DNA from 2 places in the Microbacterium sp. NPDC080220 genome. Region 2 is predicted to be linked to the other one. Evidence: predicted binding sites of a transcription regulator. Region 2 holds the regulator's gene; the other holds the start of a gene.
The links. The regulator LexA, encoded in region 2, represses DNA repair genes until DNA is damaged. The targets are predictions, from matches to a motif close to TCGAACANNTGTTCGA.

Region 1 (14,424 bases), on a different contig from region 2:
CGCACGCCGGCGGGGCCGCGGGGATGATCGCACCTCCCCGGCGGGTGCGCAAGCAGGCGAGGAAGGTCGGCCGCGTTCCTAGGGTTGTCCCGTGCCGAGCGCTGCGAACCCCCCTCACGAGTGCACCGTCTTCTTCCTGCCGGGATCGGGATTGGATGCCGCATCCGCCGGAGCCATCGCGGCGGCAGCGGATCCGCGTCTGCGCATCGTCGGGATCGACCTGCTGGATCGCGGACGGGCGGCGTCGGTGGACGACCTCGCCGACACGGCGCTCGAACGGATCGCCGCCGAGGCCGACGGCGGCGCGTTCCTCGTGTGTGGGCACAGCCTGGGAGGCAAGGTCGCCGCCCGCGTCATGGCGCGCGTGCTGGCCGGCACCGAGCCGGTCTTCGGGCTCGCGGGCGCCGTGCTGCTCGCCCCCTCTCCCCCGACGCCCGAACCGATGCCCGACGACAAGCGCGCCGAGATGCTCGCGACGGCGCAGGGCGCGCACCTGTCGCGCGAGGATGCCGCGGCTTTCGTCGCCGCGAACATCGTCGCCCCGCTCGCCCCCGAGGTGCACGAGGCCGCCGTCGACGCGGTCGTGCGACAGCCGGCATCCGCCTGGCGCGACTGGTTCACCGCGGGAAGCCTCGAGGACGCGACCGGACTCGTGGGCGTGCTGGATCTGCCCGTGGTCGTCCTGGCGGGGACGGAGGACGACGCGCTCGGCGCCGACGCGCAGCCGGCGCTGGTCGCCGACGTCTACCCCCGGGCCCGGGTCGAGCGGATGCCGGGGGTCGGCCATCTGCTGCCGTACGAGGCTCCCCAGCGGGTCGCCGCCGTGCTCGCCGAGCTCTGGGACGTGATCCGCACCACGGCGCCGACGGTCCCCGCGGAGTGGGGTCGGGTGATCGCGTCGTCGCGGGTCGACGTCGCGGTGCGGCGGACGCTCGCGCACCGCGCGATCGCGGATGACCCGCGTCGCGTGCCACGCGCCCTCACCGACGCGCAGGTCGGGACCCTGCGCGAGCTCGCCGCACGGATCGTGCCGCAGCACGGCGCCGCCGTCGACCTGGCCGCGCGGATCGACGACATGCTCGCCGACGGCGGCGGCGACGGGTGGCGGCCGGCGGGATCGCCCGTCGACACCGTCGCGTACGCGCGCGGGCTCGACGCGATCGCCGAGGTGTGGCCGAGCGACGCCGCCGAGCAGCGCGCGTTGATCACTCGGCTCATCACCGACGGGATGCCGGCGGCGGGTCTGGGGGCCGACGGCATCCGCTCGTGGTTCGAGGATGCGCGCAACGACATGCTGCGCATGTGGCTGTCGCACCCCGCGTCGCTCGCACGGATCGGGTTCGACGCGTTCGCGATCGGCGGGACGGGTCCGCGGCCCGTGGGGTGGTCGGAGATCTCCGCCGGCAGACGCGAGGCGTGGGAACCGGCCGAGCTCGGGGAGGGGGCGGCATGAGCGGCGATCGTCGCCGGGTGACCGACTCCCCCGGCATGCAGCGATTCGCCACCGACGAGGTCGTCGACGTGGTCGTGGTGGGCACGGGCGCCGGCGGTGCTCCGCTGCTCGCACGGCTGGCGCAGGCGGGGCTGCGGGTCGTGGCGCTCGAGGCGGGGCCGGACTTCGCGCCCGCCGAGTTCACGCCCGACGAACTGGATTCCACCAAGATCAACTGGATGTCGGACCGGCTGAGCGGCGGCGCCGACCCGACGGCGTTCGGACCGAACAACAGCGGCTACGGGGTCGGCGGCAGCACGCTGCACTGGGGTGCGTTCACGCCGCGGCCCGATGCCCGCGACCTGCGGCTGCGCTCGGAGACCGGCGAGGGCCGGGACTGGCCGATCGATCACGCCGAGCTGATCCGCTACATCGAGCGGGTGGAGTCCGACATCGGGGTGAGCGGTCCCGCGCACTACCCGTGGGATCCGTCGCGCCGATACGCCTATCCCCCGGTGCGCCGCAACGGGTCGTCCGACGTGATGATCCGCGGCTGCGACGCACTCGGTATCACCGCGACCGACGGACCGGCCGCGATCCTCACGCGCGACCGCGATCAGCCGCACTTCGGCGTGCGGTCGGCGACGCTCGACAACGGCGACATCCATCAGGGTGACCGGTTCGGCGCGAAGGCGACGACCGCGAACACGTACCTCCCCGCCGCCGTGGCGGCCGGTGCTGAGGTGCGCCCGGACGCATTCGTCCACGGGATCGAACGGGATGCCGCAGGCCGGGTGACCGCGGTCGTGTACCGCTCGGGCGGGGTCGAGCGGCGACAGCGGTGCGCCGCGCTGGTGCTGGCGGCGGGCGGCGTGGAGACGCCGCGGCTGCTGCTGCACACCGGGGTCGGCAACGCGAACGGCGTCGTGGGTCGCGGGTTCATGGCGCACGGCGGCGTGCAGGTGTGGGGCCGGTTCGACGAGCCGATCCGCGCATACCGGGGCTACCCGTCGTCGATCATCAGCGAGGACTTCGTGCGCCCCGCGGATGCCGACTTCGTGGGCGGATACCTGCTGCAGAGCCTCGGCGTCATGCCGCTGAACTTCGGCACGCAGCTCGTGCGCGGCGCGGGGCTGTGGGGCGAGGAGCTCATGTCGGCGATCGACGAGTACCCGTACAGCGCGGGTGTCGGCATGAACGGCGAGTGCCTGCCCGACGACCGCAACGCGCTGACGTTGAGCGACGAACTCGCCGAGGACGGGATGCCGCGCGCCGAGATCTCGTTCTCGCAGGGAGAGAACGAGCGCGCCATCGACAAGCACGGTGCGGCCGTCATGGAGCGCATTTTGCGGGCGGCGGGGGCGCGCAGCACGCGGGTCACGCAGCACTCGTGCCACACGCTCGGGACGGCGCGCATGAGCGACGACCCCGAGGACGGCGTCGTCGACGCATCCGGTCGTTCCCACGAGGTCGACAACCTCTGGATCTGCGACAACTCGACGTTCCCGAGCGCGCTGACCGCGAACCCGGCACTGACGCAGATGGCCCTGTCGCTGCGGACCGCCGACCTCATGCTCGCCGCGCGCTGAGGCTGGTCGGTCGCCGGCGTTGACGGATGCAACAGATCCGCCCCGACACGCCGCTTCCCGACCCGTGGATGCCGCGTGTCGCCCGGCATCCATTGCATCCGTGAACGGTGGGTCGCCCGGCACCGACCCGCGCTACCGGCGTTGACGGATGCAACAGATCCGACCCGACACGCCGACCCCCGACCGCAGGATGCCGCGTGTCGCCCGGCATCCATTGCATCCGTGAACGCGGCAATGCGGCGACACCCAGCCCCCAAGCCGCAGGGTCCCGTTAACGGCGACGAAATGCATGTGTGCGAATATGACCGCTCTGGGGGGAGGAACCTGATGTCAGCTCGCTCGTCGACCCGTCGCCGTCGCAAACGGTCTACTCCGAAGCCGCCGGGCCTGCCCCGGTGGGCGTATGCCGCGCTGGTCGTAGTCGCGCTCGGCGCGCTCGCGCTGGTCGTCGCGGCGCTGCTCGAGTACTGATCCCCGAGTACTGATCCTCAGCCGACGCGCGGCGCCCGCGGCGTCCACCACGGCCGCCGCACCGCCGGCGCGGCGGCTACGACCTCAGTGCTGAGCGGCACCGGCACCTCGAGCACGACGACGTCGTCGCGCTGGTAGATGCGCGACCCGACGCCGAGCACGTCGATGCCGCGGAGCTCGGGACCCACCGCGGGCCGGCGGTCGAGCACTCCGCGCGACCACGTGCGGACGAGCAGCGCACCGTCGACGACGTCGATCGACAGCCACACCTCCTTCGCTTCGGAGTGCTTGATCGCGTTGACGAACCCCTCGTTCACGACGGTCGCGACGCGGCGTGACAGCGCCGGGTCCTGCAGCGCGTCGACCGCCTCGGGCGAGATCTCGCTCGACACCCCGAGCACCGTCCGCCACGTCGCGACGAGCTCGAAGAGGTCCTCGTGCGCCCCCTGCAAGGTTCCCTCGAGCGCGGCCGAATCCCTCTCGGCGATGAACGCGAGGATCGAGTCGAAGGCGGCATCCGTCTCTCGCCGGAACGTCTCGATGTCGTCGGGCGTGAGCTCCCACTCGTCGGCGGCCGCGGCGAACAGCACGCACCGTCCCTGCACCCGCCCGTGCAGCACGTGCGCCGCGTTCCGCAGCGGGCGGCGAGCCGACGCGGTCTTCGCGGTCAGAGTGCGGGCGACGAGGCTCAGCACCGCTTCGAGGCGATGGGCGCTGTCGGCGGCGCGGGCGATCGCGTCGGTGCACGCGGCAAGCGCGAGCGCGACGAGCGGCAGCGAGATGAGGGGCACGAAACGGGTCGGATCGGCCGGTCCGAGGATGACCCACGCGACCGCGGTCATCGCGACGCCGGCTGCGAGCCACACGCCGACGAGGATCCGTCCGCGTCGCGCGGGGGCCTTGCCGGGGGCGAGCCACCGGATGACGGCGTCGGCCGCGAGGGTCACCGGCGCTCCGGCGAGGATCGCGGCGAGCGCCGCCCACGGTCCGTTCGACTCATACGCGTACGGCACGGCGCCGACGAGGAAGACGAAGCCGGTGAGCAGGTACGGCGCGGGGCGGAGCATCGTCAACGCAGACCGGGACGGCGGCTCGATGGCATGCTCACCGGTGCCGCCCTCGACGGCGCGCAGGTCGAGCCCGGCGCGTTCCTCGAGACGGTGGCTCGCGGTGCGCACCTCCTCGGAGTACGCGCGGACCGCGGCGAAGTCGATCGTGCCGGCGAGCATCTCGTCGCGGCGGCGACGCAGCCGCGAGACGAGCGGGGCGAGCTCGGCACGGTTCTCGGATTCGAACCGGGCGAGACGCCGGCGACCGGCGGTCAGCACCGCGATCGCCTCGGTGAGTCGCCGGCGCGAACCGCGGGTGAGCTCGATCGACCGCACGGTCATCGCGATGATCGACAGGCCGGCGAGCCAGACGAACACGTTCGACCCGATGCGTACGCCGATCCCGTCGAAGTCGGGCACCCCGTCGTACAGCCCGACGTAGATGGCTTCGTTGACGAACGGACGGATGCCGGCGGCCACCGCGACCGCGGTGAGGACGAGGATGCCACGGTGCGACGCGCGGCGCAGTCGCCGCTCGGCGAGCGCGACCGGGACGAGCAGCACCGCGAGCGCCGCCCACCCCAGGAACCCGACGGACACGACGTGGGCCATCCCGGCGCCCTCGTCGATGTGCTGGAACGGGGCGAGGACCGTGACCGCGATGAGGATGCTGATCCACAGCGCCGCGGGCGAGAAGAAGGCACCGCTGGTCACGGCATCCCACCACACGTGAGCGCCGAGACCGATGCGTCGCCGAGCGACGGGTGCGGGATCTCCCCCGGCCATATTGCGTCTTTCCCCAGCGGGCCCGGGTCGGCCCGGCGTCAGTCTAGCGAGGGGTCAGGCGCGGTGCGCGTGGACGTCGGGCGCGATGGGCGCGTGCGGCTGCGGCCGCTTCTTCGTGCGCGCACGGACGAAGTCGCCGACGCGACGCGACAGCTTGTGGCTCGGGATCTCGACGATGGTGAAGAACACCCACGACAGCGGGATCGACAGGACGGCGCTGACGAGGGCGGCGATGCGCAGGTTCTGGTCGCCGAACAGGTGCGCCATCGAGATCACGACGGGCTCGTGCACGAGGTACAGGCTGAACGAGATGAGCCCGAACCACTGCATGACGCGGCTCTCGAGGAAGCGGCGGAAGATCGGGACGACGATCGCGGCGATCACGGCGACGACGGCGCCGATGGTGGTGACCGCGTCGAACGGCTTCACGAGGAAGCGGAGCGACTCGAACGGGCGGATGAGCCACGGCGAGACGAGCAGGATGGGTGCGGCGAGGAGGAGCAGCGCCTGCGTGCCGCGGCTCGGCTTCCACGCGCGGATGGTCGGCAGCCAGGTGGCGATGACGACGCCGATGAGGAACATCGGCAGGTACACGAGCGCACGGTTGCCGAGGGATGCCGAGACGCCGATGCCGACGACGGCGGCGATCGCGAGGATCCAGTTGTACCGGGCGAACCGGACGCCGAGGAAGACGAACACGGGCAGCAGGAACGAGAACGCGATCTCCCACTGCAGCGACCAGAGCGGGCTGACGAGGTCACCGGTGCCGAAGAGCAGGGTCGCGTCGCCCCAGATCGCTTCGGGGCTGACGGGCTTGCTCGTGATGTCGAGCCAGGCGCTCTCCATGCCGCGGTCGCGCGGGATGATCAGCACCCAGCCGAGGTAGACGATGATCGCCGCCCAGACCGGCAGGTAGAGGCGCAGGAGTCGCTGCGGGTAGTAGCCGACCCATGAGAAGTCGCGGCCCTGCTTGAGCACGGGCAGCGTGAGCACGACACCGCTCAGGACGAAGAAGATGAAGACCGCGCCCGCGCCGTCCCAGAAGATGTGCAGCGGGCTGTAGGCGAGCAGCTCGGGAAGGCCGTTCTCGGCGCGGCCCTTGAGATAGGGCTCCGCGAACAGCGGGAACGTCAGCATGATGTGGTGCACGAGGACGATGAGCGCGGCGAGTCCGCGCAGACCGTCGAGCGATGTCAGCCGTTTCATGGATCTCCCGGGGCGCCCGCCGACGGCCGTGGAGGGGGGAGTTCACGCGTCGCGTCGGGGAAAACGTCGAGTGAAGTGTACGCGAACGGGTGTGGCGGGCCCCGGCATCCGTCTGTGAGTCGTCGGATGCGGGGTGGGATGCCGAACGCCCGGGTCCGTGGTGGGCCCGGGCGTTCGGTGGAGGGAGGCTTACTTGAACGCGTCCTTCACGTTCTCGCCGGCCTTCTTGAGGTTGGCCTCGGTCTGGTCCTGGTGGCCTTCGGCTTCGAGGCGCTCGTTGTCGCTCGCCTTGCCGGCGGCCTCCTTGCCCTTGCCGGTGAGGTCCTGTGCGGCGTTCTTGATCTTGTCGTCGAGTCCCATGATCTGGTCCTTCCGTCGATCTTCCCGGAAGCGGCGCGTTCCGGGACCACCCACGCTAGGCAGGCGCCGGATGCGAGCCAACCCCTGGCTATTCGCGGCGTGATGGGTTAGCGCGTCATGGTCGACGGGGCGCGGGTTGTCAACGCCCCGGCGGGCGGCGGTGTCGCGACCTATCGTGGCGGGGTGGGAGAAGAAGTCGAGAGCCAGGAGATCACGGGCGCGGACCGCACCCTTCATCGCGAGAAGATCCGTCGCAACCTCGACGTGTTCGAGCGGATGCTGCGCGAGGCGCGCTTCGACACGGATGATCCGATGACGGGGCTCGAACTCGAGTTGAACCTCGTCGACGCCGTCGGTGACCCGGCGATGCGGAACGAGCAGGTGCTGCGGGCGATCGCGGACCCGGCGTTCGTGACGGAGCTGGGGCGTTTCAACGTGGAGATCAACGTCCCGCCGGCGAAGCTGCGCGAGGGCGGGCTGACGACGTTCGAGGAGGGTCTGCGCGAGCGGCTGAACGAGGCCGAGGCGCGGTCGGAGGATCTGGGTGCGCATCTGGTGATGATCGGCATCCTTCCCACGCTGGCGGAGCGGCATCTGAGCCGGAGCACGTTGAGCGCGGATTCGCGGTACGACCTGTTGAACGAGCAGGTGCTCGATGCGCGCGGCGAGGATCTGGCGATCTCGATCGCGGGGCCGGAGCGGCTCGAGACGACAGCCGACTCGATCGTGCCGGAGGCGGCGTGCACGAGCACGCAGTTCCATGTGCAGACGTCGCCGGCGCAGTTCGCGGCGTATTGGAACGCGTCGCAGGCGATCGCGGGGGCGCAGCTGGCGGTGGCGGCGAACTCGCCGTATCTGTTGGGGCGGGAGCTGTGGCGGGAGTCCCGCATCCCGCTGTTCGAGCAGGCGACCGACACGCGCAGCGAGGAGTTGAAGGCGCAGGGGGTGCGTCCGCGGGTGTGGTTCGGGGAGCGCTGGATCACGTCGGTGTTCGACCTGTTCGAGGAGAACGTGCGCTACTTCCCGGCGCTGCTGCCGATCGTCGACGATGAGGATCCGTTGGAGGTGCTCGAGGCGGGCGGGGTGCCGTCGCTGGCGGAGCTGAAGCTGCACAACGGGACGGTGTACCGGTGGAACCGTCCGGTGTACGACGTGGCCGATGGGATGCCGCATCTGCGCGTCGAGAATCGGATCCTCGCGGCGGGGCCGACGGTGGCGGACACGGTCGCGAACGCGGCGTTCTACTTCGGGCTGGTGCGTTCGCTGGCCGAGAGCGAGCGCCCGGTGTGGTCGCGGATGCCGTTCGCGACGGCGCGCGAGAGCTTCCTCTCGGCGGCGCGCGACGGCATCGACGCGCGGCTGTCGTGGCCGGGTGTGGGCCACGTGCCGGCGACCGACTTGGTGCGCGACACGCTGCTGCCGCTCGCCGCCGAGGGCCTGGACGCGTGGGGCGCGTCGACTGCGGAGCGCGACCGGTATCTCGGGATCATCGAGGGGCGCTGCGCCGCGAAGACGAACGGTGCGGAGTGGTTCGCGAAGCGGATGCGGGCCCGCACCGGCATGGAACGCGCCGACGCCCTGCGCGCCACCCTTCTCGAGTACCGCGAGGCGATGCACACGAACGAGCCGGTCCACACCTGGTCGTAACCCGCACCGCCCCCGGCAGCCGCGCCTTGCACGTAGCCGCAGCCGCGCCCCGCACGCAACCGCAGCCGTCGCCGCAGCCGCAGCCGCCGCACGCAACCGCAGCCGTCGCCGCAGCCGCCGCACCGCAAGCCGCACCCCGCACGCCGCACGCCGCACGCCGCACGCCGCACGCCGCACGCCGCATTATCCCGCGCGTACCCGCGCCGCATCCCGGGCCCCCGCACACCGCATCTCCTCACGACGCCCGCGCCTGCACCCCGGCGGTGCGCCATCCGGTACGGTCGGGTGGCGGGTCCCACAGCCACCGCAGCGGCGATTTCGATCGGAGCGGCACGGGCTCCCGCCCGCTGCCGAGCGGAGCGTGCAGCACGAATCCGGCCTCGACCCGCTCGATCCGCCACCCGTTGTTGTGCAGGAGCAGATGATGGAACCGGCAGAGGAGCACGCCCTCGTCGGTATCGGTCTTCCCGCCTTCGGACCACGGCATGCTGTGGTGCGCTTCGCAGTAGGACGGCGGTCGTTCGCACCCGGGCCAGAGGCATCCCCCGTCGCGGGCGGCGAGCGCGACCCGCTGCGCGCGGGTGAACAGTCGCTCGTCGCGTCCGACGGCGAGGGGTGTGCCGGCGGCATCCACCTCGATGCGGATGCGGCCGCCGGTGCAGTGCGCGCGGTCGACGACCGAGCCGGGCAGGGCTGAGCCGCCGTCCTCGACGATCCCGGTCGCTCCGTGACGCCCGAGGCCGTCGCGGGGCGCCTCGGTGACGATGACGCGCACGCCGGGCTCACGCGCTCCGAACACGTCTTTCGCGGTGGCGAGCGCGCCCGCGCGCAGGACGTCGACGAGCACGTCGTACGAGAGCTGTTCGTTCGATCGCGCGTCGTCGACAAGCGCGGCGGCCTCGGCACGTTCGGCGTCGGTCATGAACCTGGGCCCGCCGCGGCGGGGGCGGAGGGCGGCGTCGAGGACGCTCCGCATCCACGGCCCCATCTCGTCGTCGAAGACCATCGATCCTCGGGAGAACCCGTCGCCGTCGGTCCAGAGCCGGAACGACCTGCGCTCGAAGCGCCGCGCGAACCGCTCTTCGGCTCCGGCGGGGTCGAGCATGTCGCGCAGTGTGCGCGCCTGCGCGGTGAGCTGTTCCACCGACCACTGGTTGGCCTCGTCCGCGAGCCGTTCGGCTGCCCTGGTCCACGCCGCTGCAAGACCGAGCGTCGGCGGATCACCGAGCCCCGTCAGGATCGCCCCGTACTGCGCCGACGACAGCGCCCCGTCGTAGAGGAGCCGATCGAGCGCGCCGTGCCACCCGGCATCCCCCGTGCCCATCAGCGCCTCCCCCACTCGCACGGCGCGCGTCGCCTCGGCGCGTGTGATGCCGATGGTCGCCTGGATCATCTCGACCGGCGTGCGATGCCCGGTCTCGGCGCTGAGCCCACCGCTTCCCCGCTCGCGGCTCGATCGCTGCGCCGCGACACCGGCGAGCACCGCCTGCAGCACACCGATCTCACGGGCCACCCGCCCCGCGCGGGCGATGAGCGTCCTCACCGTGTCGTCATCGAGACGACCGACGGATGCCGCCAGGTCAGACGCGTCGACGTCGAGCGCATCGAGGGCGGTGAGGCCCTCGACACTCTCTCGCAGCGTCGTCGCGAATGGCATATCTGTACGATGCCACACACCTCCGACATTCGTACATGTGTTCGTCAAGCTGTGGATAACCGACCGGCCCACCGTCGTGCAGGGGTGTTCGGAATCGTCCGGGTTCCGCATTCCCACCCGTCCCCGCCCCCGCCGGACCCTAACGTCGCCCCGACGGCGGGTGTTCGCCCCGCCTGCCGCTCCGCGCGCGTCCGCCTCCCGACACGTCTGCGCACCAGCGACGACCGAGGAGAACTCGCATGACGGACGAAGACAGCATCCGCCTCCGCGACCGGCGGTGGATGTGGCTCACCGCGCGTATCGCCCTGTGGGGCCTGATCGTCGCCCTCAGCGCGGCCCTGATCGGGACGATGGCGGTGTCGATCGTCGCCGCGTTCCAGGCCGCGAATGCTCCCGGCGACGGCCACTGGGGCGCGCGCACGGGACCGGTCGGCGACACGTTCGGCGGGCTCCTCGGCCCGTTCCTCAACGCCCTCGTGCTCGGCGTCACGGTGGTGTTGGCCGTCGCCTGGCAGCCGCGGCGGGATCGACGGCAGAAGGCCGAGTCCCTGGTGGCGTGGCTCGCGCGGTCGGATGCCGACGACCAGGGTGTCGTCATCACGAACGGCGCGGGCGCGATCGCCCATGACGTCGGCGTGAGGTGGTACCGGCGTGGGTGCACTGCGTCGCCCGGCCGGCGAGTGGCTGAGTGATTCCGCGTTCGAGGAATGGATGGCGGCGGTCGCCGCCATGGTGGCGGTCGCCGCGAAGGGCGTCGAGAAGACCCTGTCCGAGCGCGGGGTGACGCCCCCGGCGACCTCGTCACCGCCCTCGCCGACGGCCGACACCGACAACCGCATCGCCGCGCACGACGCTGTGCGCTGAACCCTCACCGAAAGGCTTCTGATGACCGACCCCGACCCCCGCGCCGATGACCTCGCCGATGCCCTGCTCGCACTGCTCGACGAGCCGGCGATCGAGCGGCGCGCCCTGCCGCCGGCGAACTTCTGGAGCATCGTCCACTACGGCGAGCAGAGTTACGAGAACCGGTACAACCGGGTGGTGCGTTGGCTGCTCGACCCGACCGAGAACCACGGGTTGGATGCCGCGGTGGTCAACGCGCTGATCGCCGCCGTGTGGGCGGGGCCGGGCGAGCAGCCCGTGGTCGGCGTCCGCCGGGTGCGGACGGGCATCGAGACGCCGGTCCCCCGCGCCTCGGACGCCGCACTCGCGGGGCGCATCGACATCACGGTCGTCGATCATGTGAACCGGGTCGTGATCGCGATCGAGAGCAAACTCGCCTCGAGCGCGCACGATGAGCAGCTGTGCCGATACCGCGAGTGGATCACGTCGGCGTATGCCGGGTGGCAGCACGTGTTCGTGTTCCTGACCGAGGTCGCCGAGCAACCCGACGACGAGGGGTGGACCGCGTTGACGTACGGCGATTTCGTCGACGTGATCGCGGCGGCACGGGAGACGCGCAAGGTGGCGCCGCGGGTCGACGCCGTGATCGACGACTTCGTGGCCGACGTCGACCGACGCGGTGCGGGACCTGCGGACGAGCGCATCGCGGGACTCTTCTTCACGGATGCCGCTCAGCCGAAGCCCGTGCAGGTGCGGTTCGCCGATCTGCTGCTCGGTGTCGCCGACGAGATCGAACCAGCGGATGCCGAGAGGCGAGCGCCGCATGCGCGGCTCGCCGCGTACGTGGCGGGGCTGAGGAGCTCGGCGCCGGCACCGGCGGCATCCGATGTCTTCGGCAGGTTGACGACACGGTTCGAGGAACGGTCACGCTCGTCCTCGGAGCTGGTGCGGACGCTGTCCTACGTGCTGGATCACGCGCCGCGCATACTCGCGCAGGACCATGCGAAGGCGCCGGGCGTGGCGGAGTTCTTTTCCGCCTACGCGGAGTACCTCACAGGGAGGGCGCTGCGGAGCGCCCGCGACGGTGTGTCCAGGGTGCGCCCGGAGCAGAGCCTCGGCGGCTATCTGCGCACGGTGCGCGTGAACCAGAGCGGCAAGGGTGTCACGTTCAACGAGCGGGTCGAGGGCGTGGCGCGGTTCCGGGTGTCCGGCAACGACCTCGCCGTCTTCCCGTGGTGGGTGGGGCACATCGGCGATGAGACGCGCAACATCCCGCGCTCGGCCTGCGGGATCGTCGGTGCGCGGGTGCAGACGCGCCCTCTCGCCGAATGGACGCCGGAGGAGTTGCACGCCGCGGTGCTGGCCGCGCTCCGGGACATCGCCGCGCACGGCGACGGTCGATGCGGTTGCGGCGAGGCGATCCGCTGACGGGGCCGTAGGCGGTGGCGATCAGGCCGAGCAGCGTGAGGCCGAAGATGATCGGCACGGTCGCGTGAAAGCGGCAGAGCGCGAGCAGTCCGAGGGCGAGGACGCCGATGTAGCAGAGGAACTCCCAGAACAGCGTCCAGAGCGATCCGTTCCAGTACCCCGGATGCGGCACGTTCAGGGGCGTGCCGGCGGGGATGCCGCGCGCCCCCTGATCTCGGCGGGCACAGCACCCTCAGCCCCGCACGACCTCCGCAAGCTGCTCCGCGACCCGCTGCGCGTCCGCCTCCGACGCGGCCTCCACCATCACCCGCACCAGCGGCTCGGTGCCGGACGGCCTCAGCAGCACCCGCCCCGAATCACCAAGCTCCGCCTCGACCTCCGCAACGGCCGACAGCACATCAGCATCCGTCGCGCGCGACCGCTCGACGCCCTTGACGTTGATGAGCACCTGCGGGAACACGGTCATGACCTTCGCGAGCTCCGACAGCGGCTTGCGCTGACGGGCGACCTCTGCGGCGAGGTGCAGGCCGGTGAGTAGCCCGTCGCCGGTGGTGGCGTAGTCGCTCATGATGACGTGGCCGCTCTGCTCGCCGCCGAGCGAGAAGCCGCCTTCGTTCATGCGCTCGAGGACGTAACGGTCGCCGACGGCGGTCGTTTCGAGGTGGATGCCGTGGGCCGCCATCGCGCGGTGGAGTCCGAGGTTGCTCATCACCGTCGCGACGAGGGTGTCGTCGCGTAGCAGGCCGCGCTCCTTCATCGAGACGGCGAGGATCGCCATGATCTGGTCGCCGTCGATGATGCGGCCGTCGGCGTCGACGGCGAGGCAGCGGTCGGCGTCGCCGTCGTGGGCGATGCCGAGGTCGGCGCCGGTGCGCAGGACTTCGGCGGTGAGCACGTCGAGGTGCGTCGAGCCGACGCCTTCGTTGATGTTGAGGCCGTCGGGGTCGGCGCCGATGACGGTAACCTTGGCGCCGGCATCCCGGAACGTCTCGGGTGAGACCCCGGATGCGGCACCGTTGGCGCAGTCGAGGACGACGTGCAGGCCGCGCAGGCTGGTGCGCAGGGATGCGAGCAGGTGCACGACGTAGCGGTCTTCGGCGTCGGCGAACCGGCTGATGCGGCCGACGGCTCCCCCGGTGGGGGCGAGCTTGGGGCCGGCCATGGCTTCTTCGATGCGCTGCTCGACCACGTCGGGGAGCTTGACGCCGCCACGGGCGAAGATCTTGATGCCGTTGTCGGGCGCCGGGTTGTGCGAGGCCGAGATCATGACGCCGAAGTCGGCGTCGATGTCGCCGACGAGGAACGCGGCGGCCGGGGTCGGCAGGACGCCGGCATCGAGCACGTCGACGCCGGAGGATGCGAGTCCTGCGGCGACGGCTGCGCTGAGGAAGTGACCCGAGACCCGCGGGTCGCGTGCGACGACGGCGGTGAGGCGGCGTCCGCTGCGGCGGCGGGCTTCGGCGATACGGCCCTGGCCCAGGACGACCGCGGTCGCCTGGGCCAGGGTGAGCGCGAGATCGGCGGTGAGGGGGCCGTTTGCGAGGCCCCGCACACCGTCCGTCCCGAACAGTGCCATCGAAGGATTAACGCTTCGAGTACTGGGGAGCCTTGCGCGCCTTCTTGAGACCAGCCTTCTTGCGCTCCTTGACGCGAGCGTCACGCGACAGGAAGCCGGCCTTCTTGAGGGTCGGGCGGTTGTTCTCGGCGTCGATCTCGTTGAGGGCACGCGCGATGCCCAGGCGCAGCGCACCGGCCTGGCCCGAGGGGCCACCACCCGAGATGCGGGCGATCACGTCGTAGCCACCGGCGAGGCCGAGGACCGTGAACGGGTCGTTGATGAGCTGCTGGTGCAGCTTGTTGGGGAAGTAGTCCTCGATGGTGCGGCCGTTCACCGTGATGGTGCCCGAGCCGGGAACCAGGCGCACGCGGGCGATGGCCTGCTTGCGGCGGCCCACA
Region 2 (14,424 bases):
CCCTCGCCTGAGTCGGACGGCGACGTCAGGGGAGCGGGATCGTGCCCGTCGCGGGCGTGCCGTGGCGGCGCACCTTCAACACGCGGAAGCCGCGTCCGGTCGCCGCGCGGCTGACCGAATAGCCGCGGTCCAGCGAGGCGGCGAGCCAGCGCTGCAGCGAATCGGAGCCGAGGTTGCGCTGGACGACGAGCCACGCGTCGCTGCGTTCGGCGAGCCGGGGGATCCAGGTCTCGAGCATCCCGTGCAGGACGTCCTTGCCCACCCGGATCGGGGGGTTCGAGCGGATCGTGCGGAAGGCGACGTCCTCCGGAACATCTTCGGGCTGCACGGCGTTGACATTGTCGAGGCCGAGTTCCTCCGCGTTGCGGCGGACGAGGTCGAGAGCCCGCTCGTTGACGTCCACGGCCCAGACGGTGGCGCGCGGGGCGTCGAGGGCGAGGGACAGCGCGATCGGACCCCAGCCGCATCCGAGGTCGAGCAGATGCCCGCCTGCCGGTGGTGGGGGAGTGTTCGCCAGGAGCACCGCCGTCCCGCCGTCGATGTGGTCGGGACTGAACACCCCGCCCGCCGTCGTCACCTCGACATCGCGACCGGCGAGGGACACACGGATGCGGCGGAGGTTCTCAGAGCTGGACGGGGACGCGCTGAAGTAATGGTCGCTCCCCATGCGACGAGCGTAGCGGAGGCGGTCCCGGGCGCGGGAAGCTAGAGTTCACGGATGGCCGCGAGGCCGCGAAAGGATCACATGACAGACACCACCACCCCTGCCACGACGGACGAACCGGTGGACCCGGTCGACCGCGTGCTCGCGCGCGCCGAAGCGCGTTCGGGGGTGCGCGTGTTCGGCGCCGCACAGGCGTTGCAGGACGAGAGCACCGTCGCCTACGGCGACACCGACGGCGAGCAGTGGGACCGCGAGGAGCGCGCTGCGCTGCGCCGCGTCCCCGGCCTGTCGACCGAACTCGAGGACGTCACCGAGGTCGAGTACCGGCAGCTGCGCCTCGAGAACGTCGTCCTCGTGGGCGTCTACCCGCAGGGATCGACGGAGGATGCCGAGAACTCGCTGCGCGAGCTCGCGGCGCTCGCCGAGACCGCCGGTGCCGTCGTCCTCGACGGCGTGTTGCAGCGGCGTCCGCACCCCGACCCGGCGACCTACATCGGCCGCGGGAAGGCCGCGGAGCTGCGCGACCTCGTCGTCGCCGTCGGCGCCGACACCGTCATCGCCGACACCGAGCTCGCCCCCAGCCAGCGGCGTGCGCTCGAGGACGTCGTCAAGGTCAAGGTCATCGACCGCACGACCGTCATCCTCGACATCTTCAGCCAGCACGCCAAGAGCCGCGAGGGCAAGGCGCAGGTCGAGCTCGCCCAACTCGAGTACCTCCTCCCGCGCCTGCGCGGGTGGGGTGACTCGATGAGCCGTCAGGCGGGTGGTCAGGTCGGTGCCGGCGGTGCCGGTATGGGCTCGCGTGGTCCCGGTGAGACGAAGATCGAGCTCGACCGTCGCCGCATCCGCACCCGCATGGCGATGCTGCGCCGGCAGATCCGCGACTTCGCGCCAGCCCGCGACGCCAAGCGCGCCGAGCGCAAGCGCAACACGATCCCCTCGATCGCGATCGCGGGGTACACGAACGCCGGCAAGTCGAGCCTGCTGAACAAGCTCACGAGCGCGGGTGTTCTCGTCGAGAACGCCCTGTTCGCGACCCTGGATGCCACGGTGCGCCGGGCCCAGGCCGCCGACGGACGCGTCTACACCCTCACCGACACCGTCGGGTTCGTCCGCAACCTGCCGCACCAGCTGGTCGAGGCGTTCCGCTCGACGCTCGAGGAGGTCGGCGATGCCGACGTCATCGTGCACGTCGTCGACGGGTCGCACCCCGATCCGGCGGCGCAGCTGGCGACCGTGCGCGACGTGATGGGCGACGTGGGCGCTCGTTCGACGAACGAGATCGTCGTCTTCAACAAGGCCGACCTCATCGACCCCGACACGCGGCTCGTGCTGCGCGGGCTCGAGCCGAAGGCCCACTTCGTCTCGTCCCGGACGGGCGAAGGCGTCGCCGAGCTGCGCGCGACGATCGAGGACGCCCTGCCGTTGCCGGCCGTCGAGGTCCGGGCGCTCGTGCCGTACGACCGCGGCGACCTCGTCAACGCGGTCCACGAGTCCGGTCACATCCTGTCGACGCGCCACGAGGAGGGTGGCACCGCCGTCCACGCGCACGTGTCGGAGCGACTCGCCGCGGAGCTCGCGCCGTTCACCCGCTGAGCGCGCCCGCGGTCAGCTGAGCGTGATCGCGGGGACGCCGGGCGTCTCGAAACCGAACACCTCGCCCAGGAAGGCGAGTTCGGACTCGAGCGCGTGGATGACGTTCTCCGCCCGTCGGAAGCCGTGCCCCTCGCCGTCGTACAGGACGTAGGCGTGGGGCACGCCCTTCGCCGCCAGCGCGTCCCGGATCGCCTCGGCCTGCGACGGCGGCACCACCGCGTCGTCGGCGCCCTGCAGCAGGAGCACCGGCACGCGGAAGCCCTCCGTGTGGCCGAGGGGTGAGCGTTCGAGGTAGAGCGCCTCGGCCTCGGGCAGGGGCCCGATGAGCCCGTCGAGGTAGCGCGCCTCGAAGTCGTGGGTGTCGGTCGCCAGCAGCCGCGCATCCCCCACCCCGTAGCGGGAGATGCCCGCGCTGAACACGTCCGTCCCGACGAGGGCGGCGAGGACGGTCCACCCGCCGGCGGAACCACCGGCGATCGCGATGCGGGCGGCATCCGCTCGTCCCTCCGCCGCGAGACCGGATGCCGCGGCTGCCACGTCGTCGCGGTCGACGACGCCCCACTGCCCCCGCAGTCGTTCGCGGTAGGCGCGTCCGTACCCGGTCGAGCCGCCGTAGTTGACCTCGAGGACGCCGATGCCGCGGCTCGTGAAGAAGGTGATTCGGCTGTCGGCGACGCCGCCGACGTGCGCCGTCGGGCCGCCGTGCACGAGGACGAGGTACGGCGGCAGTTCGCCCTCGGGGGCGGCGCAGTCCGGGCTCGTCGGCGGGTGGTCGTAGGTGTGGACGCCGCCGTGCGGTCCGGGGACGGTCAGCGGGCGCACCGGCGGGATCCACTCCGCGCCCAGACCCGAGGGTGTGCCGCGGACGAGGCGCGCGCGTCCGTCCGGGGCGATCTCCCAGATGCCGGTGATCCCAGGGCCCGCCCCCGAGACGAGCGCGCGCGAGCCCGCCACGTCCTCGACGACGACCCGCGACCGCGCCGGCACGTCGGTGACGGTGACGGCACCGTCCGCGTCGATCCGGACGACCTCGTCCGCTCCGTTCGTGCGGACGGCGACGAATCCGCCGTCGGCGAGCGGGGCGTACCACCGCACGCCGAGCACCCACAGGCCGCCGCCGGTGTCCGCGTCCGCGGGTGCGACCGGCACGGATCCCTCGGGCGATGCCGCGTCTTCGCGGCGGAGGTTCCACCGCCCCGTCGGGTCGTCGACGAAGACGAGGCGGCCCGCGGCATCCCACTCCGGCTGCAGCGCGGCGGTCGCGCCCGACGTCACCGTCCGCCAGGTCGACACGAGGCCGTCGTCGAGCTCCGCGACGCGGACCTGCGTGCGGTCCCACGGCATGTCCGGGTGGTCCCACGCGACCCAGGCGAGCCGCCGGCCGTCGGGCGACAGGGCGGGCTGAGCGAGGAAGTCGCTCCCGGTGACGAGCTCACGCACCTCGCCGCCCGCGGGCGGGATCGCAACGATCGACCGGCGGGGGACGGGGGAGTCGTCGTGGACCTCCCGGACGGCCAGCAGGGTGCCCGCCTGCCAGCGCAGGCCGCCGTGGCGGGCGCGGTCGTCGACCGGGGTGAGGGCCTCGGGCTCGCCGCCGGGGCGCAGCATCCAGACGCGCTGGTCTGTCTTCTCGACGAAGAACAGACGGCCGTCGTCGGAGGTCGTCCACGACCCACCGCCGTACTCGTGCACGCGGGACCGGGCGCTCCAGGGCGCGGGCAGCACGTCGATCGCGGTGCCGTCGTCGGCCGCGCGGCGCACCGTCGTCCGGCCGCCCTCGTTGGGCAGGGACTCACCCCACCAGATCTCGTCGCCGACGTACCGTGCGCTGTCGAACCGCGCGGCCGCGGCGGAGGCGTCGGCGGCGGACAGCGGCGAGATCCAGGAACCGTAGGGGGCGATCGTCGTCATGGCTCCACGGTACGCGGCGGCCGGATCGAAACCGGGCGTCACATGCCCGTCACGGCGCCGACCCGCGTGGCAGCATGAGGGCATCAACAGTGGCCCGGAACCCCGGGCCCGGAGCGACAGCCGAGCCCGGCACCCGCCCGCGATGTCCCCGCACCCGTGTGTGCGGTCCGCGGCCGCCAGGCCTTTCCGTCCCGTCTCCGGAGCACCGCCATGTCGATCATCCAGCCCCCGTCGGTCACGACGGTGCCGGTCTCGTTCGAGGTCTACCCGCCGCGCAGCGACGCGTCCTACGCCGCCCTCTACGAGACGATCGACCGGCTCGCCGCCGTCGACCCCGCCTTCATCTCCGTCACCTACGGCGCCGGCGGCTCCGGCGGCGGTCGCTCCCTCGAGGTGCTCACGCACATCCTGCGCGAGACGCGCGTCGAGCCGTTGGCGCACCTGACCTGCATCGGCAGCTCGTACGCCGAGGCGACGGCCCTCATCCGCGAGTTCCTCGACGCCGGCATACGCTCCTTCCTGGCGCTGCGGGGGGATCCGCCGGCGGGAGCCGGAGAGGATGCGGCGGCGCTCGGCGACCTCGAGAGTGCGGCCCAGCTGGTGCAGCTCATCGACCGCGTGCAGGCCGAGACGTCCCCGTACACCGAGGAGCCCATCCCCGGCGTCCCGGGCGCCGCCCGCGTCGAGCGGCGGCCGAGCGTCGACATCGCCGTCGCCGCCTTCCCCAACGGCCACCCGCGCTCGCGGTACCCCGCCGAGCACATCGACGCCCTCCTCGCGAAGCAGGCCGCGGGGGCGACCCTCGCGATCACCCAGTTGTTCTTCCACGCCGACGACTACCTTGCCTTCGTCGCCCGCGCCCGCAGTGCCGGGGTCGAGATCCCGATCCTGCCGGGCATCATGCCGATCACCTCGCCCTCCCGACTGCGCCGCGTCATCGAGCTGACGGGCGAGCAGGTCCCCGGCACCCTCGCCGTCGACCTCGACGTCGAGCCCACCGCCGACGGTCGCCGCGAGATCGGTGTCCGATACGCCGCCGATCTCTGCCGGGCCGTCCTCGCGGGCGGTGCCCCCGGCATCCATCTCTACGCCTTCAACAATCACGACACCGTCCTCGCCACCCTGCGCGAGGCGGGCATCATCCCCGCGACAGAGGAGACCTCATGACCGCCTTTCCCGCCGGAACGATCCTCGGCTACCCCCGCATCGGCCGTCGCCGCGAACTCAAGCGCGCCGTCGAGGCCCACTGGAGCGGCGCGCTCGACGAGGCGGGACTCGAGTCCGTCGCCGCCGACCTGCGCCGGACCACCCGCGCCCGCCTCGCCGAGCTCGGGCTGGGTCGCGGTGACTCGTCGATCCCCGAGACGTTCTCCTTCTACGACCAGGTCCTCGACGTCGCCGCGGCCGTCGGCGCCCTTCCCGAGCGGTTCGCGCACCTGCGTGCGGAGGACGGGTCGGTGCCGCTGTCGGCCCTGTTCGCCGCCGCCCGCGGCGTGGGCGAGGCCGCGCCGCTGGAGATGACGAAGTGGTTCGACACGAACTACCACTACCTCGTGCCCGAGATCGGCCCCGAGACGCGGTTCGCCCTCTCGAGCGATCGGTTCACGCGGCAGGTGGCGGAGGCCGTCGCGGACGGATACGTCACCCGTCCGGTGCTCGTCGGCCCGGTCACCTTCCTCGCCCTCGCGAAAGGGACGGATGCCGCGGCCCCCGGCACGCGCCCGCTGGACCGGCTCGACGACCTGCTGCCCGTGTACGTCGAGCTGCTCGCCGCTCTCCGCGACGCAGGGGCGCAATGGGTGCAGATCGACGAGCCGGCCCTCGTGAGCCAGTCGCTCGGGTACTCGGACGACGAGCTCGCGACCGCCGCCGCCCGCTCACTCGACGTCCTCACCGCCTCCGGCGACCGTCCCGAGATCCTGGTCGCCGCCGGATACGGCGCGCTCTCCGAGCCCGCCTGGCGCGCGATCGCCGCCTCCGCCGCCGAGGGCCTCGCGATCGACCTCACCCGCGGCGGCGTGCCGTCGCCCGTCGCGGGACTCGACGACAAGGTGATCGTCGCGGGCGTCGTCGACGGCCGGAACGTCTGGCGGGGCGACCTCGCCGGCGCGGCGGACGTGCTCGACGCGGTCGGCGGCCTCGGCGCCGCGGCCGTCGCGGTCGGCACCTCGACGTCGCTGCAGCACGTGCCGCACGACCTCGCCGACGAGCCCGACCTCGATCCCCGCCTCGTGTCCTGGCTCGCCTTCGCCGATCAGAAGGTCTCCCAGGTGACGACCCTGGCACGCGGGCTCGCCGACGGTCGCGACGCGATCGCCGGGGAGTTGGATGCCGCGACGGCCGCCCTCGCCGACCGCCGCTCGGCGCCCGGGGTCCAGGACGGCGCCGTCCGCGCCCGTGCCGGCGGGCTCACCCCGGCAGCCCGATCCCGCACCCCGTTCGAGGTGCGTGCCGCCGCACAGGACGCGGTGCTGGGTCTGCCGGCGCTCCCGACGACCACGATCGGATCCTTCCCGCAGACCGCCGAGATCCGCCGGGCGCGCGCCCGCGCGACGCGCGGCGAGATCGACGAGGCGACCTACGAAGGGTTCCTCCGCGACGAGATCGCGCGCGTCATCGCTCTGCAGGAGGACATCGGGCTCGACGTCCTCGTGCACGGCGAGCCCGAGCGCAACGACATGGTGCAGTACTTCGCCGAGAACCTCGACGGGTTCGCCGTCACCCGCAACGGGTGGGTGCAGTCCTACGGCTCCCGCGCGACGCGCCCGTCGATCCTGTGGGGGGACGTCTCGCGCCCCGCACCCATCACGGTGCCGTGGGCGGCCTACGCGCAGTCGCTGTCCGCCGCGCCCGTCAAGGGCATGCTGACCGGACCCGTCACGATCCTCGCCTGGTCCTTCGTCCGCGACGACCAGCCGCTCGGCGAGACGGCCGACCAGGTCGCCCTCGCGCTCCGCGACGAGATCGCCGACCTCGAGCGGGCGGGCATCGCGATCGTGCAGGTCGACGAGCCGGCGCTCCGGGAGCTCCTGCCGCTGCGGACCGCCGATCAGCCGGCGTACCTCGACTGGTCGGTCGGGTCCTTCCGGCTCGCCACCGCGGGCGCCGCCGACGAGACCCAGATCCACACGCACCTCTGCTACTCCGAGTTCGGGGTCGTGATCGACGCGATCGCGGCGCTCGATGCCGACGTCACGTCGATCGAGGCCGCTCGCAGTCGGGGTGAGGTCATCCCGGAGGTGGCGGCATCCGGATTCGCCCACGGCATCGGACCGGGCGTCTACGACATCCACTCGCCGCGCGTGCCGTCCGTCGACGAGGTGTCGTCGCTGCTCGAGCGCGCCGTCGCGGAGCTCGACGTCCGTCGCCTGTGGGTGAACCCGGACTGCGGTCTGAAGACGCGCGGGTACGACGAGACGGTCGCCTCCCTCCGCCACATCGTCGCGGCGGCTCGCGCGGTCCGCGCCGAGGTGGGCGCCGGGGTCTGACGCCGCAACGAAGAGAGGGGATGCCGCCCGGCATCCCCTCTCTTCGTGTGCGCGCCGTCACACGGCGCGCAGGACCGCGACGACCTTGCCCAGGACGACCGCGTCGTCGCCGAGGATCGGCTCGAAGGCCGAGTTGCGGGGGAGCAGCCACGTGTGACCGTCGCGCTGGCGGAAGGTCTTCACCGTCGCCTCGCCGTCGAGTATGGCGGCGACGATCTCGCCGTTGTCGGCGGTGGCCTGCGAGCGGACGACGACCCAGTCGCCGTCGCAGATCGCGGCGTCGATCATCGAGTCGCCCGACACCTTCAGCATGAACAGTTCGCCCTTGCCGACGAGCTGACGCGGGAGGGGGAAGATCTCCTCGACCTGCTGGTCGGCGGTGATGGGGACGCCGGCGGCGATCCGGCCGACCAGCGGCACCATCGCCGCGTCGCCGACGCTCGGGGCGACGTCCGCAGGGTTCTCGCCCGCCGAGCCCGGCAGATCGATGAGGACCTCCATGGCGCGCGTCTTGCCGGGGTCGCGACGGAGGTAGCCGCTCAGCTCGAGCTGATTGAGCTGATGGGTGACGCTCGAGAGCGACTTGAGGCCGACGGCGTCGCCGATCTCGCGCATGCTCGGCGGGTATCCGTGACGGGCGATGGAGCGCTGGATCACCTCGAGGATGGCGAGCTGCTTGTCGCTCAGGCTCTTGCGCCGACGCGTCTGCGGCTTGTCGCTCATGTCGTTCCTTTCGTCACCCCGGGGTCCCTCCGGGAGCACTCGCCTTCGAATGTCGGAGGTTGGTGATGGGCTCTGGTCATCGAAACCGTATCCGGTGTCGATCGGATCGTCCCGTAGCCGACCGCGTGTCGTCTTCGATCGATCTGCGGACAACCGCACCCTTGACAGTCTACGAACTTCGAAGATAGGTTCGGAAGAGAACTTCGCACCCGTCCGTCCCGGCCGACGGGCGGGGGCGAAGATCTCATCTGACCGGGGTCACCCCGAGGAGGACACCATGAACTCGATCACCGCGACCACCAGCACCGCGACCACCAGCACCGCCGCTGCGCCTGTCGTGCGCACGCGCCTCCGGATGACCACGCGGGGCCGCCGTGTCCTCGCCACGCTCGCCGCACTGCCCGTGGTCGTCGCGCTGGGCGTCGGCATCCTCTCCAGCGGGGGTGCCCTCGCGAGCGGCGACGCGGGGGCGTCCGCGGGGTCTTTCGACACCGTGACCGTGATGCCCGGCGAATCGCTGTGGAGCATCGCGCAGGACATCGCGCCCGACAGCGACCCGCGCGACGTCATCGACGAGATCGTCCGCCTCAACGCGCTGTCGTCCTCGGCGGTGGACGCCGGTCAGTCGATCGCGATCCCGGCCACCTACTCGGCGCAGGCGGGCGAGTAAGGCCGCGGCACGTCCTACGATGGCGGGGTGAGTGCCAGTCTCGACGACCTCCCCCTCCGCGACGACCTGCGCGGCAAGATCCCCTACGGCGCCCCGCAGGCGTCGCTGCCCGTGACGCTCAACGTCAACGAGAACACCCACCCGGTTCCCGAAGAGGTCGCGGACGACATCCTCGACGGCATCGCGCAGGCGCTGCGGGACATCAACCGCTACCCCGACCGTGAGTTCACGGCTCTGCGCGAGGGGTTCGCGGATTACCTGGGCCACGGTCTCGAACCGGATCAGATCTGGGCGGCCAACGGGTCGAACGAGGTCCTCCAGCACATCCTGCAGGCGTTCGGTGGGCCGGGACGCACGGCGTTCGGGTTCGCGCCGACGTACTCCATGTACCCGCTGCTCACGGGCGCGACGGGCGCCACCTACGTGAGCGGTACGCGCGGCGACGACTTCACCCTGTCCGCAGCGGATGCCGCCGAGCAGATCGAACGTGCTCAGCCGGACGTGGTCTTTCTCTGCACACCGAACAACCCCACGGGCACGCCGCTGTCGCTCGAGGTCATCGAGGCCGTCTACGAGGCCTCCCGGGGCATCGTGATCGTCGATGAGGCGTACCAGGAGTTCGCCCCGCGCGACGAGCCGTCCGCGCTCACGCTGCTTCACGACCGCGAGCGTCTCGTCGTGTCGCGCACGATGAGCAAGGCCTTCGCCTTCGCCGGGGCGCGCGTGGGCTACCTCGCCGCCGATCCCGCGCTCATCGACGCGCTCCGCCTGGTGCGCCTGCCGTATCACCTCAGCGCACTCACCCAGGCCGCGGCCACGGCAGCCCTCCGCCACGCCCCGACGATGCTCCGCATGGTCGACGACATCGTCGCGCAGCGCGACCGCATCTCGGCGACCCTGTCGGCGCTCGGGTACTCGCCGTACGAGAGCTGGTCCAATTTCGTCCTCTTCGGGGGCGTGGACGACCCGGCGGCGACCTGGCAGGGTCTCTACGACCGCGGCGTCCTCATCCGCGACGTCGGCCTGCCGCACACCCTCCGCGTCACGGCGGGCAGCGAAGAGGAGTCGACGGCGTTCCTCGAGGCGCTCGCCTCCCTCTGAGCCGACGTCCGTCACGGGCGCGGTCGGCCCGTCATGCCTCGGTAGACTCGGGGCATGAGCACCCCTGCGCCCCGCACCGCCTCCGTCCGGCGGGCGACCAGCGAGTCGACCATCGAGCTCGAGCTCGACCTCGACGGCACCGGTCGGAGCACGATCGACACGACCGTGCCGTTCTTCGACCACCTGCTCACGGCGTTCGCGAAGCACTCGCTCACAGACTTGACGGTCCGCGCGACGGGCGACACCCACATCGACGCGCACCACACCGTCGAGGACACGGCCATCGTGCTCGGCCAGGCGATCCGCCAGGCACTCGGCGACAAGTCCGGCATCTCGCGGTACGGCGATGCGCTCGTGCCGCTCGACGAGGCGCTGGCGCAGGCGGTCGTCGACATCAGCGGCCGGCCCTACCTCGTCCACTCCGGTGAGCCGGCGGGCTACGAGTTCCACCTCATCGGCGGCCACTTCACCGGCTCGCTCGTGCGCCACACCTTCGAGGCGATCGCCTTCCACGCCGGCCTGACCATGCACGTGACCCTCGTCGCCGGCCGCGACCCGCACCACATCGCCGAGGCGGAGTACAAGGCCTTCGCCCGCGCGTTCCGGCAGGCGAAGGCGCTCGATCCCCTCGTCGCCGGCATCCCGAGCACCAAGGGCGCCCTGTGACGGGTGCACCGCTCGTCGCGGTCCTCGACTACGGCTCCGGCAACGTCCACTCGGCCGTCAAGGCGCTCAGCGAAGCGGGCGCCGATGCGCGGCTGACGAAGGATCGCGGCCTGATCGCCGACGCCGCCGGACTCCTCGTCCCGGGCGTCGGGGCCTTCTCCGCCGTCATGTCGGCCTTGCGCGCGAGCCGCGGAGACGAGCTCATCGGTCGCCGTCTCGCTGGGGGGATGCCGGTCCTCGGCATCTGCGTCGGGATGCAGGTGATGTTCGAGCTGGGCGTCGAACGCGGTGTCGACACCGAGGGGCTGGGGGAGTGGCCGGGCGCGGTCACCGAGCTGCAGGCACCGGTGCTGCCCCACATGGGCTGGAACACCGTCCGCGCCGGCGAGGGGTCGACCCTCTTCGCCGGACTCGAGGACGAACGCTTCTACTTCGTGCACTCCTACGGCGCGCAGGACTGGACCCTCGACGTCATCAAGCCGTTCCGCGAGCCGGTGCTCACCTGGTGCGATTACGGGGCGCCGTTCCTCGCCGCCGTCGAGAACGGCCCGCTGTCGGCGACGCAGTTCCACCCCGAGAAGTCGGGCGCGGCCGGCATCCGTCTGCTGTCGAACTGGATCGGGTCGCTTCCCGCGTCCTAGTAACGTGTCCCTCTGTGCGCGCGCCCGGTGCGCACATCGTCCCACCCGGAGCCATGAACGAATTCGCATCCACGCCCGAACTGATCCTGCTGCCCGCTGTGGACGTCGCCGACGGCAAGGCCGTCCGACTGACGCAGGGTGAGGCCGGCACCGAGACGAGCTATGGCGACCCCGTCGACGCAGCCCAGGAGTGGGCGCGCCAGGGGGCCGAGTGGATCCACCTCGTCGACCTCGACGCCGCGTTCGGTCGCGGGTCGAACGCGGCCCTGCTGCGCAAGGTCATCAAGTCGCTCCGCGGGGTGAAGGTCGAGCTCTCGGGCGGCATCCGCGACGACGAATCGCTCGACGCGGCGCTCGACTCCGGCGCCACGCGCATCAATCTCGGCACCGCCGCGCTCGAGAACCCGGAGTGGGCGGCCGACGTCATCCGCCGCTACGGCGAGGCGATCGCCGTCGGTCTCGACGTCCGGGGCACCACGCTCGCGGCGCGCGGATGGACCCGCGACGGCGGTGACCTGTGGCAGGTGCTGGATCGCCTCGAGGATGCCGGGTGCAGCCGCTACGTCCTCACCGACGTGACGAAGGACGGCACGCTGCAGGGCCCGAACATCGAGCTGCTGCGCGAGGTCGCCGTCCGCACCGACAAGCCCGTCGTCGCCTCCGGTGGCATCTCGAGCCTCGACGACATCGCGGCGCTGCGCGAACTCGTCCCCCTCGGCGTCGAGGGCGCCATCGTCGGCAAGGCCCTGTACGCCGGCGCGTTCACGCTGGCCGAGGCGCTGGATGTCGCCGGACACTGACCCGCGCGCGCACTCGGCGGATTCCGCCGGCGTGCCCTGGGAGGGGCGGAGCTTCCAGCCCAACCCTCACAGCGGCGACGACGGCAGCGCCGACCCCGCGCTGCTGGCCGCGCTCACCGCGTTCCACGCGGGGGAGGGGGATGCCGCGGCGGTCGTCGACGCGTATCGCACGGCACGCCTGCTGATCCCCCTCGTCGCCGAGAAGGGCGAAGAGGGTGCCGGCCCGACGGGCCTCACCGTCGACAAGACGCAGGAGCTCTCGATCGTCACTGTCGCCGCGCCCGACGGGCGCCGCGTCCTGCCGGTGTTCTCCTCCGTGCAGGCGATGTCGCGGTGGGATGCCGCGGCCCGTCCGGTCCCCGCCGACGGCGTCCGCACGGCGCTGTCGGCCGCCGCGGACGACACCGACCTCATCGTGATCGACCCCGGCAGTGAGACCGAGTTCGTCCTGCGTCGTCCGGCGGTCTGGGCGATCGGTCAGGGGCAGAGCTGGGAGCCGCCGCACACCTCGCCCGAGGTGTTCGCCGGCCTGCAGGAGTCGATCGGCACCGAGCTCGGTGTGCTCGACCTGTCCGTCGCGACGGGCGACCCGCACTCGCGGCTGCGCGGGCCGGAGCTGATCGTCAGTCTCCACCTCGTGGACGGCCTGGATCAGGCGGCGCTCGACGCGATCCTGCAGCGTCTGGCTTCGCGATGGGCGGCGGATGACCGCGTCGCGGTCCTGGTGGACTCGCTGACGGTCAAACTCGTGCGCGCCTGATCGTCAGGTGACGGGGCCGGTCCACTTCTCGCCGGGCCCCTTGCCGATCGGGTCGGGGATGCTGGATGCCTCGCGGAAGGCGAGCTGCAGTGTGCGCAGCCCGTCGCGGAGGGATCGGGCGTGCATGTCGCTCACCTCGGGGGCGGCGGCGGTGATGAGGCCGGCGAGGGCGTTGATGAGCTTGCGCGCCTCGTCGAGGTCCTTCTGGGTGTCGGGGTCGTCGGCGAGGCCGAGCTTCACGGCCGCGGCGCTCATGAGGTGCACCGAGGTGGTCGTGATCACCTCGACGGCGGGGACGTCCGCGATGTCCCGCGTGGCGGACTGTGCGACCCGCTCCTGCTCGTCCCAGCGCGAGAGGCGCTCGGGGTCGTGGTCGCTGTGGTCGGCCGGAATAGTGCTCACGTGCTGCTCTCTGCTAGACTTCTGCGGGCACCGGAGTGTTCTGCTCCGAGTCGAAAGAGGATCACATCCCACCCGCGCTTGCCGCTCCAGGCTACCGGGTCCCGCACTCCGCCTCGTTCCGCGAGGTTGTCCAGGGTGCAGAACACAGAACGCCGATGCGTGCATCGTGCGGGGTGGACGTGACGATCTTCCGCCCGGCGACACATTTCCGTGTCACCGGAGGCCGTCCACCGCACGAAAGAGGAGTTCCGCATCAGCGATCCCCGCACCAATGACCGCATCCGCGTCCCCGAGGTCCGCCTCGTCGGACCCGCGGGTGAGCAGGTCGGCGTCGTCCGCATCGAGGTGGCCATGCGCCTGGCCCAGGAGGCCGACCTCGATCTCGTCGAGGTAGCCCCGAACTCGAAGCCCCCCGTGGTCAAGATCATGGATTACGGCAAGTTCAAGTACGAGGCTGCGCAGAAGGCCAAGGAAGCGCGGCGCAATCAGGCGAACACCGTCCTCAAGGAGGTCCGGTTCCGTCTGAAGATCGAGGCGCACGACTACATCACCAAGCTCAAGCGCGCGGAGGGCTTCCTCCAGGCCGGCGACAAGGTGAAGGCGATGATCCTGTTCCGCGGTCGCGAGCAGTCGCGTCCCGAGCAGGGTGTGCGTCTGCTCCGCAAGTTCGCGGAGGACGTCGCCGAGTTCGGCACCGTGGAGTCCAACCCCACGATCGACGGCCGCAACATGGTGATGGTGGTGGCTCCCCACAAGAACAAGTCCGAGGTCAAGACCGAGCAGAACGCGGCCCGCGCCGCGACGAAGCAGGCCGCCCGCGAGGCGCGCACCGGTCAGGCCGACGAGACCCCCGCCTCCGCTCCGGCGGAGTAAGCGGCCCCAGACCCCCGCCCGGCGGGAACCACAACGAAGGAAGAGATATGCCCAAGCAGAAGACCCACTCGGGCGCCAAGAAGCGCTTCAAGGTCACCGGCAGCGGAAAGATCAAGAAGCAGCAGGCGA

Region 1: the regulator LexA is predicted to act here: its motif matches at 10,227-10,242, upstream of AB0P29_RS09245 (DUF222 domain-containing protein).

Annotation. Positions count from the first base shown of each region.
Region 1 is NZ_JBFBOP010000005.1:26,407-40,830, forward strand. It holds gene AB0P29_RS09210 (alpha/beta hydrolase) at 92-1,453, shown strand; gene AB0P29_RS09215 (GMC family oxidoreductase) at 1,450-3,021, shown strand; gene AB0P29_RS09220 (hypothetical protein) at 3,349-3,492, shown strand; gene AB0P29_RS09225 (hypothetical protein) at 3,510-5,327, opposite strand; gene AB0P29_RS09230 (acyltransferase) at 5,382-6,533, opposite strand; gene AB0P29_RS09235 (CsbD family protein) at 6,723-6,893, opposite strand; gene AB0P29_RS09240 (glutamate--cysteine ligase) at 7,077-8,540, shown strand; gene AB0P29_RS09245 (DUF222 domain-containing protein) at 8,776-10,197, opposite strand; gene AB0P29_RS09250 (hypothetical protein) at 10,437-10,889, shown strand; gene AB0P29_RS09255 (hypothetical protein) at 10,909-11,061, shown strand; gene AB0P29_RS09260 (PD-(D/E)XK nuclease family protein) at 11,083-12,468, shown strand; gene glmM (phosphoglucosamine mutase) at 12,701-14,044, opposite strand; gene rpsI (30S ribosomal protein S9) at 14,052-14,424, opposite strand, start outside.
Region 2 is NZ_JBFBOP010000009.1:24,770-39,193, reverse strand. It holds gene dapF (diaminopimelate epimerase) at 1-11, shown strand, start outside; gene AB0P29_RS13305 (methyltransferase) at 26-667, opposite strand; gene hflX (GTPase HflX) at 746-2,260, shown strand; gene AB0P29_RS13295 (prolyl oligopeptidase family serine peptidase) at 2,273-4,171, opposite strand; gene AB0P29_RS13290 (methylenetetrahydrofolate reductase) at 4,382-5,338, shown strand; gene metE (5-methyltetrahydropteroyltriglutamate--homocysteine S-methyltransferase) at 5,335-7,659, shown strand; gene lexA (transcriptional repressor LexA) at 7,717-8,382, opposite strand; gene AB0P29_RS13275 (LysM peptidoglycan-binding domain-containing protein) at 8,660-9,052, shown strand; gene AB0P29_RS13270 (histidinol-phosphate transaminase) at 9,080-10,153, shown strand; gene hisB (imidazoleglycerol-phosphate dehydratase HisB) at 10,208-10,819, shown strand; gene hisH (imidazole glycerol phosphate synthase subunit HisH) at 10,816-11,460, shown strand; gene priA (bifunctional 1-(5-phosphoribosyl)-5-((5-phosphoribosylamino)methylideneamino)imidazole-4-carboxamide isomerase/phosphoribosylanthranilate isomerase PriA) at 11,514-12,260, shown strand; gene AB0P29_RS13250 (SseB family protein) at 12,244-13,020, shown strand; gene AB0P29_RS13245 (DUF1844 domain-containing protein) at 13,024-13,422, opposite strand; gene infC (translation initiation factor IF-3) at 13,633-14,295, shown strand; gene rpmI (50S ribosomal protein L35) at 14,343-14,424, shown strand, end outside.